One region of the Bacillus sp. PK5-006 genome, then DNA from elsewhere that is predicted to be linked to it. Evidence: predicted binding sites of a transcription regulator. Region 1 holds the regulator's gene; the other holds the start of a gene.
What was found. The regulator Rex, encoded in region 1, represses fermentation and respiration genes when NADH is low (regulators of the CRP and FNR family bind a similar motif). The targets are predictions, from matches to a motif close to TTGTGAAATATTTCACAA.
Positions count from the first base shown of each region.

Region 2: a site for Rex is predicted at 1,999-2,016, ahead of M1D84_RS17420 (L-lactate dehydrogenase). Genes of this name have one in related genera too.

Region 1 covers NZ_CP096414.1:3,108,296-3,113,690, reverse strand. Annotated here, with positions in the region: gene M1D84_RS15970 (ABC-F family ATP-binding cassette domain-containing protein) at 1-755, opposite strand, end outside; gene moaC (cyclic pyranopterin monophosphate synthase MoaC) at 894-1,385, shown strand; gene M1D84_RS15960 (redox-sensing transcriptional repressor Rex) at 1,401-2,054, shown strand; gene M1D84_RS15955 (twin-arginine translocase TatA/TatE family subunit) at 2,082-2,261, shown strand; gene tatC (twin-arginine translocase subunit TatC) at 2,268-3,026, shown strand; gene M1D84_RS15945 (NUDIX hydrolase) at 3,066-3,692, opposite strand; gene M1D84_RS15940 (YdiK family protein) at 3,749-3,943, opposite strand; gene M1D84_RS15935 (CPBP family intramembrane glutamic endopeptidase) at 3,940-4,674, opposite strand; gene groES (co-chaperone GroES) at 4,904-5,188, shown strand; gene groL (chaperonin GroEL) at 5,244-5,395, shown strand, end outside.
Region 2 covers NZ_CP096414.1:3,428,880-3,434,274, forward strand. Annotated here, with positions in the region: gene M1D84_RS17415 (L-lactate permease) at 1-968, opposite strand, end outside; gene M1D84_RS17420 (L-lactate dehydrogenase) at 1,012-1,959, opposite strand; gene M1D84_RS17425 (YfcC family protein) at 2,181-3,611, opposite strand; gene M1D84_RS17430 (M20 peptidase aminoacylase family protein) at 3,765-4,892, shown strand; gene M1D84_RS17435 (SDR family NAD(P)-dependent oxidoreductase) at 4,940-5,395, opposite strand, start outside.

The DNA.
Region 1 (5,395 bases):
GCTTTCAGCTCAAGATACTTACTATAGTTCCCTGCAAACTTTTTCATCGAAGTTCTTGAGACTTCATAGACGTGGTTTACGACTTTGTCTAAGAAATAGCGGTCATGGGACACGATGAGAATGGCACCTGTATAATTTTGCAAATACTGCTCCAGCCATGATAAGGTATCAATATCTAAATGGTTGGTCGGCTCATCCAGAATTAAGAGTTCTGGTTTCATTAACAAGAGCTTTCCAAGCGCTAGACGGGTTTTCTGACCGCCGCTTAAGGATTGGACGGTTGTCTCATCTTCAAAATGACTAAAGCCGAGTCCATGAAGAATGGAGCGGACATCTGCTTCATATTGATAGCCGCCTTGATCTTTAAATTCCTGCTGAAGCCTGTCATAGGTTTTCATAAGGGCTTCCAGCTCAGAACCTGTGGAGGAAGCCATTTTCTCCTCAATGGTTCTCATCTCTTGTTCCATTTCTTTTAAATGATCAAAAACCGATAATAATTCGTCTTTTAGCGTACGTGTAGACGTTACATCGGTATGCTGTGCTAAATAGCCGATCGATAGGTCTTTTGGTTTGATGATCTCACCTTGCTCGTAAGACATTTGACCGGCGATGATTTTCAAAAGCGTGGATTTGCCTGCGCCGTTACGACCTACAATGGCAATGCGATCCCTTGCTTTGACTTCCAATTTTATATTCGTTAAAACGGTATCAGCGCCAAACGATTTGGACAGCTGATTCACTTGTAGAATCATCATGTAACTTCACCTCTGCTATAATATGTTAAGTGTAGCTTATCAGCAGTAAACCGGCAAATGTTACATACAATCGCCATATTCAAATGAAAGACAGATAGGAAAAAATAGTGTATCATTTGAGTGAGGGAGCGTTGAAAGATGAGTCAATTTAGCCACTTTAACGAACAGGGAAGAGCAAAGATGGTCGACATTAGTGACAAATCGTCTACAGTGAGAACCGCCGTTGCTGTTTCAAGTGTTCGTATGATAAAAGAAGTGTTTCATAAAATAGAGCAACGTGAAATTGGAAAAGGAGATGTGCTGTCTGTTGCACAGGTTGCTGGCATCATGGCAGCAAAGCAAACATCTACCATCATTCCAATGTGTCATCCGCTTGCACTAAAAGGCGTGGATATCTCCTTTAATTGGGAGGAAGACGGAAATGCGCACATCCTGAACATACAAGTACAGGTAAAAACAAAAGGAAGTACGGGTGTGGAGATGGAAGCGCTCACTTCTGCTTCAGTATGTGCACTGACCGTTTACGATATGTGCAAAGCGATTGATAAAGGCATGATCATCGGTCCTACCTATCTAATTGAAAAGACAGGCGGGAAAAATGGTGATTTTCACAGAGCATCTGATATTTAAGTTGGAGGACCTTATATGAATATAGATCAGTCAAAAATTCCACAAGCGACAGCCAAACGTTTGCCGCTATATTACCGTTTTTTAAAAAATCTGCATGCATCAGGAAAACAAAGGGTGTCATCAGCTGAGCTTAGTGATGCAGTCAAAGTGGATTCTGCCACCATTCGCCGAGATTTTTCGTACTTTGGTGCACTTGGGAAGAAAGGGTATGGCTATAATGTCGATTATCTCTTGACCTTCTTCAGAAAGACCCTTGACCAAGATGAAATGACCAATGTCATGCTCATCGGTGTCGGGAATTTAGGGACTGCTTTTTTACACTATAATTTCATCAAAAATAATAATACAAAAATTTCAATGGCTTTTGACGTCAATGAGAGTAAAATAGGAAGTGAGATAGGCGGCGTGCCTGTCTATGATTTGGATAAGCTTGAAGAGCATGTTCAAGAGGTAGGAGATATCCCTGTTGCGATTTTGACAGTACCTGCCGTAGCAGCTCAATCCATTACAGATCGTTTGATTGCCCTTGGCATCAAAGGAATCCTTAACTTTACGCCGGCTCGATTGAATGTGCCGGAACACATTCGAATTCATCATATAGATTTGGCGGTTGAACTTCAGTCTCTTGTGTATTTCTTAAAGCATTACTCTGTTACGCAGGAGGACTGACGAAAAGGGGTAAAGGGGGTGGAGCAAATGGGTCCGATCGGTCCTGGGAGTTTGATTCTGATTGCGATTGTAGCGCTCATTATTTTTGGGCCGAAAAAGCTTCCTGAATTAGGAAGAGCAGCAGGAGATACATTACGTGAATTCAAAAATGCCACAAAAGGCTTAGCTGATGATCAGGAAGAAAAAAAGAAAAAAGAAGATCAGTAGAATAGGATGAGCTTCATGAATGTCAAAGATATGCCGCTTATGGAGCATATTGTGGAACTGCGAAAACGTTTAGTGATCATTGCGATGTTTTTTGTCGCCTTTATGGTGGCTGGTTTTTTTCTCGCTAAGCCGGTCATTGTGTATTTACAAAATACCGATGAAGCGGCAACACTCACGCTGAACGCATTTAAGCTTACAGATCCACTGTACGTGTTTATGCAGTTCGCATTTGTCATTGCTTTGGTTTTGACGTGTCCCGTTATTTTATATCAGCTGTGGGCGTTTGTGAGTCCTGGCTTATATGAGAAAGAAAGAAAGGTGACACTTGCTTACATTCCGATTGCACTGCTTTTATTTTTGAGCGGTGTGGCTTTCTCTTATTTTATTTTGTTTCCGTTTGTCGTCGACTTTATGATGCGAATGTCGAATGATTTAAATGTAGAGCAAGTCATTGGGATTCATGAGTATTTTACATTTCTGATGCAGTTAACACTTCCATTTGGCTTTTTGTTTCAGATGCCCGTCGTGTTGATGTTTCTCACAAGACTTGGCATCATCACACCGATGTTTTTATCAAAAATACGAAAGTATGCCTATTTTGTCCTCCTTGTCATTGCCGCACTCATTACACCGCCAGAGCTTGTTTCTCACCTCATGGTCACCTTGCCAATGCTCGTTTTATACGAAGTGAGCATTATCATTTCAAGAGTGACCTACCGCAAAATGCAGCAAACAGAGGAGAAAGAAAGTCACTATGTCTCATAAAAAAGCATCATGATCCAATGAGGGATCACGATGCTTTTTCTATTGCGTAAGAAATTGATTGATCGCATGAAAGAGGTGCTCATAATAGGCGGGCTCATGCTGGACAAAATCATGAACACCCACTTCGATGCTTTCCTCACGTCGTTCTTCGTTTGCATCAACTTGAAAGCCCTTGATTCGAATTCTTTCACATGTTCCTGTTAACAGCTGCTGTGCATCAAGCAGCTTGGCTCTGTACAGACCAGCGACTTCTTCTTTCTGTAGATAAACTTCCATGTGCTCTTCTTGATTCATATAAAGGTACACATGGCAGAACTCACGGTCGATGAACGAAGGCATATGGATTTCATCCTGTATGAGACCTGCAAAGGTGAGGTCCTCAAAAGGGATAGAAAGACCAAGTTCTTCCTCTACCTCTCTCAAGCCATCAGAAGGCTGTTCATCTGCGAGAAGATGGCCCGCTGCGGTGATATCAAACATAGAAGGAAAATCCTTTTTTGCGGGACTTCTTAGCTGAAAATAGAGATATACGGTGCCATGCTCTTTTTTAAGAAGCCAAAAATGAAATGTTTCATGCCAAAGACCTTGGGAGTGGACATCTGAACGAGCGGCAGTTCCAATCGTTTCATGTTGATCATTGAAGATGCGAAGTTTTTCATGTTCCATGAAGACACGTCCTCCATAAAAAAACCATTTTCCAAACGCGGAAAATGGTTTTTGATTTATTTTTGCTGCTGTTTTTTGAGTTTGACAGAGAAGGCAAACATTTTAAGCGCGATATTGATATTATAGGCCGCAAACACCATCAGCAAAATGCTGTAAAATGACCACATGTCACCTGGGTTTTGAATGGCCATATAGGTGAAAGCGACACCTACGGCAAAATAAATGATGCCCCATACGACTGGGTTTCTCATGAGAAAAAGCCTCCAATAATCATTTGCATGGTTTGAGATTGTTCTTCAATCATTTTTTTCACTGGCTCAATCTGCACAAGAACAACAAGTGAATTCATCAGCATATGAGCGCCGATTGGAACAATGATTCGTTTTGTTTTCGCATATAAAAAGGCAAAGGTAAAGCCCATTGCGGTATAGAGCAAGATATGGGGAAAATCATAGTGTACAGCAGCGAAAACCACTGAACTGGCAAGTGCTCCAAAGAAGAAATTTGTTTTTTCATAAATCACACCAAAGATGATTTTACGGAAAATGATTTCCTCTAAGATTGGACCAATCAGGGCGATGACGATCACAAGCCAAGGAACGGCATCCATAATGGATAAAATGGTTTGCGTATTTTCTGACTCACGGCCAATGCCGAATGCATATTGTTCAATCGCCCCCGCAATCGATTGTGCAAAGAGAGAAAGAAAGAAACCGCCAATGATCCATGCGATAGCAGAACCGATTGAAACTGGCGCTTCATTTCGCAGTGAAGCTTTTGGGACGGTTCGAAGGATGAGCAGAATAATGATCAATCCGATACAAAAACTGATGATTGTCCACGTTCCTGATAATTTTGAAAGCTCTGTTTGAGTCATCGGTGATTGAATGAATCCCAGCCATTTCATAATGAGCACATAAGGAAACGCAGAAACCTGCACCAATATATACGTTAAGATGATGTACCAATATTGTTTTTTCAAGTAACGAAAACCCCTTTACTAAAAGAACTAGATTTATTGTAACACAAGTCTCCTTTTTCGATGAAAAGGAAAGAATCTGAGACCAAAAAAGATCGTGAAAGCGTAAAAATTTTTAAAGGTTTTCACTTGAAATTGCAGAAGACATTCTTTATTATAATAAATGTGTTAGCACTCGCTGGTGATGAGTGCTAAAAAAGACTACATATAAAAATTGAGGAGGTTGTTTCTTATGTTAAAGCCATTAGGCGATCGCGTAATCATTGAACTCGTTGAATCTGAGGAAAAAACCGCTAGCGGTATTGTTTTACCGGATTCTGCAAAAGAAAAACCGCAAGAAGGTAAAATTGTTGCAGCAGGTTCAGGGCGTGTACTTGAAAGTGGTGAGCGCGTTGCGTTAGAAGTAAGCACAGGCGACCGCATTATCTTCTCAAAATATGCAGGCACTGAAGTGAAATATGAAGGCAAAGAATATTTAATCCTTCGTGAGAGCGACATTTTAGCTGTTATTGGTTAATCACATAAAAAACATTGAGATAAATTTTTAAAAAGACTGAGGAGGTTTCGTTATTATGGCAAAAGATATTAAGTTCAGTGAAGAAGCACGTCGCGCGATGTTACGCGGTGTAGATGCACTTGCAGATGCTGTAAAAGTAACTTTAGGACCTAAAGGACGTAACGTGGTTCTTGAGAAAAAATTCGGTTCTCCACTTATCACAAATGA
Region 2 (5,395 bases), 320 kb from region 1:
GGTCCTCCTACAGCAAACAATGCTTTAAATGCCGGCAGACTCCATACCGTAATAACAGCAGTTAAAATATAGAACGGAGACCATGCTTTCAGTATTTCAACGCCGCGATACGTTTGTTTCTGTTCAATATCTGGCGCTCCTTCTTCACGATAAATGTGTTTTGGCTGCCATTTCCGAAGAAATAAAGCCAAAACTCCCATACTTGCTAAAGCAGAAATAATATTGGCAAGCTCAGGACCCATCGTCACCATTGTGACAGCTTGCAAAATAGCATAGGTACCACTCACAACAAGCAAGGCTGGCAGAGTTTCTTTGATCCCTTTCAATCCATCTACAATCAGAATGAGGAGAAACGGAATACAGAATGAAATAAATGGGATCGTATATACAAGGGTTTGAGATAACGCAAGCGGCGTCATATTGCCCATTTGCGCCCCTGTAATCACCGGAATGCCTACAGCACCAAATGCACCAGACGCAGCATTGGCAATTAAGCAGAGCATCGCAGCTTTCAGCGGTTTAAACCCAAGCTCTGTTAAGAGAGCGGCACTGATCGCAATCGGTACACCAAACCCAGCAGCGCCCTCTAAAAATGCGTTAAAACTAAAACCAATTAATAAGAGCTGAAGACGTTGATCTTGAGAGATTCCTGCAATACTAGATCGAATGACATCGAACTTACCAGATTTCACGGCAATTTTATAGAGCCATACCGCCATGATGACGATATATCCAATCGGCCACAGCCCATTAGATATACCGAGCAGCACAGCAGATAATGCTTTTTCAACTGGCATATGAAAGAAGAAAACAGCTGTTACAAAACTGACGATTAAGGTAAAACAAGCGGCTAAAACACCTTTTAGCTTAAAAACGGTTAATGCAAGAAGAAAAAACAAGATTGGAAGCATTGCCACCAATGCACTGACGAATTCATTACCAAACGGATCATATATTTGCTGCCACATAGTGATTCATCCTTTTCTGCTCAGATAGGTTGCTTTTGATTGATTAAAAATGAGGAGCCAAAATCTCTTTTAACACATTTACACTGTGTGCAAATTTTTCTTTCTCCGTATCATCCAGAGCAAGCTCCATCACTTCTGTTGCACCATTTCGATTCACAAGGGCTGGTACACCAATGTAGACATCTTCTGCTCCGTACTCTCCATCTAAGTAAGTGCTGACAGTTAAAATGCTGTTTTCATTGTGCAGGATCGCTCTTGTAATGCGGGCTAAACTCATTGCTACGCCGTAATAAGTAGCGCCTTTTTTCTCAATGATTTGGTAAGCGGCATGACGAACATTTTCCATGATTTCATCTAAGTCTTCTTGTTTGTATTGCTCATTTCTCTTCATTAATTCTGTAATTGGTACACTTCCGATATTCGCATGACTCCAAACAGCAAGCTCTGTATCTCCATGCTCGCCAATGATGTAAGCATGCACGTTGTGTGCCGCTGCTTCAAAATACTCACTAAGCATGTATCTAAATCTTGCCGTATCAAGCGTCGTACCACTGCCAATCACTCGTTCTTTTGGAAGTCCACTGAATTTCCAAGTCGCATATGTCAAAATATCGACTGGGTTTGTGGCAACTAAGAAAATGCCATCAAATCCACTTTTCATTACGTTTTCTACAATGCCTTTAAATATATTTAAATTTTTCTCAACAAGGTCAAGTCTTGTTTCACCTGGCTTTTGGTTTGCACCAGCACAGATACAGACGATATCTGCATCCTTACAATCCTCATAATCTCCATACCATGTATTCACAGGATGCGGGGCAAATGCTTTTCCATGGTTTAAATCCATCACGTCACCCATTGCTTTGTCTTGATTCAAATCGATGACAACCAATTCATCTGTGATTGCTTGATTTATTAATGTAAAGGCATAACTGCTGCCGACGAAACCTGCTCCAATAAGGGCTACTTTGTTTACTTTTTCGTTTGTCATTTATCTCATCCTCCTGAGTAAAACTAGGCTGTTTTTCTTATGTGAAGTATTTCACATTCATATTGTGCAACATTTCACAAACTTTTGCAAGGGGACTGCTCAAAAAAAATATGTAGCGAATTTGTGAACACATTTATTGTGCTTTCAAAGCGCTGGCTCCATACATATTTCCACAAGAAAAAAGCTGCCAAACACTCGTCGGCAGCTTCCTACATTCATATTTAATAAGGTCCCCAGTTGATCATGACCCCGATACAAATAAATACAAGACCGATGACAAACCAAATGAGGGCAAGCGGCACCATAAAACGCAGCCACTTTACATAAGGTATACCACTTGCAGCAAGCACAGCCATCAATACACCAGAAGTCGGATTGATACAGTTGACTACCCCTTCGCCAAGCATCACTGCTTCTACAGCTACCTGTCTTGTGATACCCATTAAATCAGCGAGCGGCGCAAGAATCGGGATAAAGACAACAGCTTCTCCTGATCCTGATGAAATCAAAAAGTGAAGAAGCGCACTCGCAATATACATCCCGATCGCACCAGCGATTGGACTAAAGCCTGTCAGCATACTCGCCAAGCCATTAACCACTGTATCAAGCAGCTTCCCGTTTTCTAAAATGACCGAAATACAGCGTGCCATCCCAACAATAAGTGCGCCGTATACAAGGCTTTGGCACCCAATAATAAACGTTTTCGCAATATCATTGGCCGCTAAACCGCCGAGCAGGCCAGCAGCGATAGCCATAAAAATGAACACACCCGCCATTTCCTTATCGGTCCAGCCAAGCTGAAGTGCGCCATATAAGAAACCTCCAAGTGACAATCCGCACACTGCTAAAATCAGCTTATGTCTGCCAGTAAATGCAGGCTTGTCCACAGATTCCGCATCGGCTCCGCCAAGCCCCTTAGCAGGAAACCATTGATCGCCAAGAATGCTTCCCTTTTCTTTATTCTTCAGACGTCTTGTATATAAATAGATGTACACAATACTAGAAATAAGAAAACAAAGATAAATAATGACACGCAGGCCAATGCCGGAAAAGATCGGCAGCTCTGCAATCGTTTGTGATAAACCTAATGGAGATGGAGATAAAATCGTTGCGTTAAATCCTGCATAACAGCCGATGTATATGACAGCCGCTCCTGCTACAGCATCCCATTTCAAGGATCGTGCTACAATGATGCCGATTGGAATAAATCCAATGACAGAGTTCACGACAATTCCGGTCGTTCCAAGGACTGAAAATAATCCCCCAACAATACAAATAAACAATAATTGCTTCGTTTGAAACCGGCTGATGACATGGTGAATCATCCCGTTAATAGCACCTGTCTTCTCCAAAATGGCAATGGTTCCGCCTGTAAATAGAATCAGAAAAATAATAGAAGAGGACCCTACCATTCCTTCTTGTATCGCTGTAAAAAAGCCAACTGGACTCACTGGTGATTGATCAATACGGTGATAGCTGCCAGGAACGGCTGTTGTGATCTCCCCAGATGTCTTTCGGTCAAACTCACCCGCTGGTACAAAATACGTTGCTATTGTACAAATCAGTGCAATCATAAATAAGAGAACATACGCATCTGGCATTTGAAGTTTTCGTTTTTGTTTCTCTGGTGCTGATACTGTCGCTGTTTTCATGTGTCAAAACCCCTTTGTCCCGATCAGAATTTCACTTAATTTTCAGAATAATCAAATGATGTGTTATATTATAAACACTGTTGATATTTAAGAGCAATATTATTTCATTAAAATAATGTTTTGGCAGATTATCTGTCAGCAAGGAGGCTTCTCATGACAACTTTGACAAACGAAATGAAACAAACCGTGACAGACATCTTTGAACACTTGCATGCCCACCCAGAAATCAGCTGGGAAGAAACAGAAACGACCGCTTATATTGAAGATATATTGAAAAAATTGGGCTGCAAAACTCAAACATTTGACGACTGTACAGGGGTGATCGGTGAAATTGGAGAAGGCGCACCAGTGGTCGCTGTGAGAGCTGATATTGATGCACTTTGGCAGGAAGTAGATGGTGAGTTTCAAGCCAATCATTCATGTGGCCACGATGCACACATGACAATGGCTCTTGGCACCTTCATGGCATTAAAGGAAAAAGAACGACCGAACGGCACGATCCGTTTCATCTTTCAGCCTGCTGAGGAAAGAGGCGGCGGTGCGCTGAAAATGATTGAAAAAGGTGTGCTCGCAGATGTCGATTACTTATATGGCGTACATGTGCGCCCAATTCAAGAAACATTAAACGGACGCTGCGCTCCTGCTATTTTGCACGGATCAAGTAATCATTACGTCGGCACCATTATTGGCGAGGAAGCGCACGGCGCACGCCCACATCTTGGCGTCAACGTAATAGAAGTGGCTTCAACTCTAGTGCAGAGACTCGCGCATATCCATGTCGATCCAAGAGTCGCGCATTCTGTCAAAATGACCAATTTACATGCTGGCGGGGGCAGCTCAAACATCATCCCAGGGAAAGCTTCTTTTACATTAGATGTAAGGGCGCAAACAAACGAAGTAATGGATGAGCTAGAAAAAGAAATTGAAAGAGCGGTTCATTCTGTAGCGGATGCCTTTGGCGCTTCCATTACACTTTCAACAGACCATCGTCTGCCTGCCGCCACCTTAAATGAGGAAGCTGTCCAGATCATGTCTCATGCAATTGAACAGGTTTTAGGTAAAGAGCAGCTTGATCCCCCGATTGTCACAACAGGTGGAGAGGACTTTCACTTTTATGCAGCAAAGCTTCCGCATATCAAATCCACGATGCTCGGTTTAGGCTGTGATTTAAAGCCTGGTCTTCATCATCCGTATATGACCTTCGACCGCTCTGCAATCTTTACCGGCATTGAGATTTTGACCGAAGCTGTCTATCAAACACTCCAGCAGCATTCATCATAAATGAAAAAGCCACCCGCCTTCTCATCAAGCGGGTGGTCTGCTTTATATTATGCATTCAGATCTGCCATGGCTGGAACGTTGATTTCTTTTACGCAAGATACCCTTGATAAATGAATCACACATCTCGCAAGCTCCACAATATCCTGGACAGGGATTCTCGTTTCATCATATAGAGTGATGGCCTTTTCGGCTCCATCCTCATACGGAACCTCCGCCGCCAGCTCTCCTGGATTGATACAGGTGACGGATATTTTATCTTTCCTCACATGCTCTCTCAGTGCATTCACAATTCCGCGCAGGCCAAATTTAGATGCAACAAACGAGACTTGCGGCAGGTTTGTATGGTCGAGTCCAGCCGTTGAGCCAATCACGATGATTTTCCCATTCTCTGATTTCCTTACGTGCGGAAGCAGTGCCTGGATGTATGTAATGGTTGAGGTGACATTCACATTGATTAAATGTGCAATATCCTCTGGCTGATCGTGATCAAAGGAATAATCGCC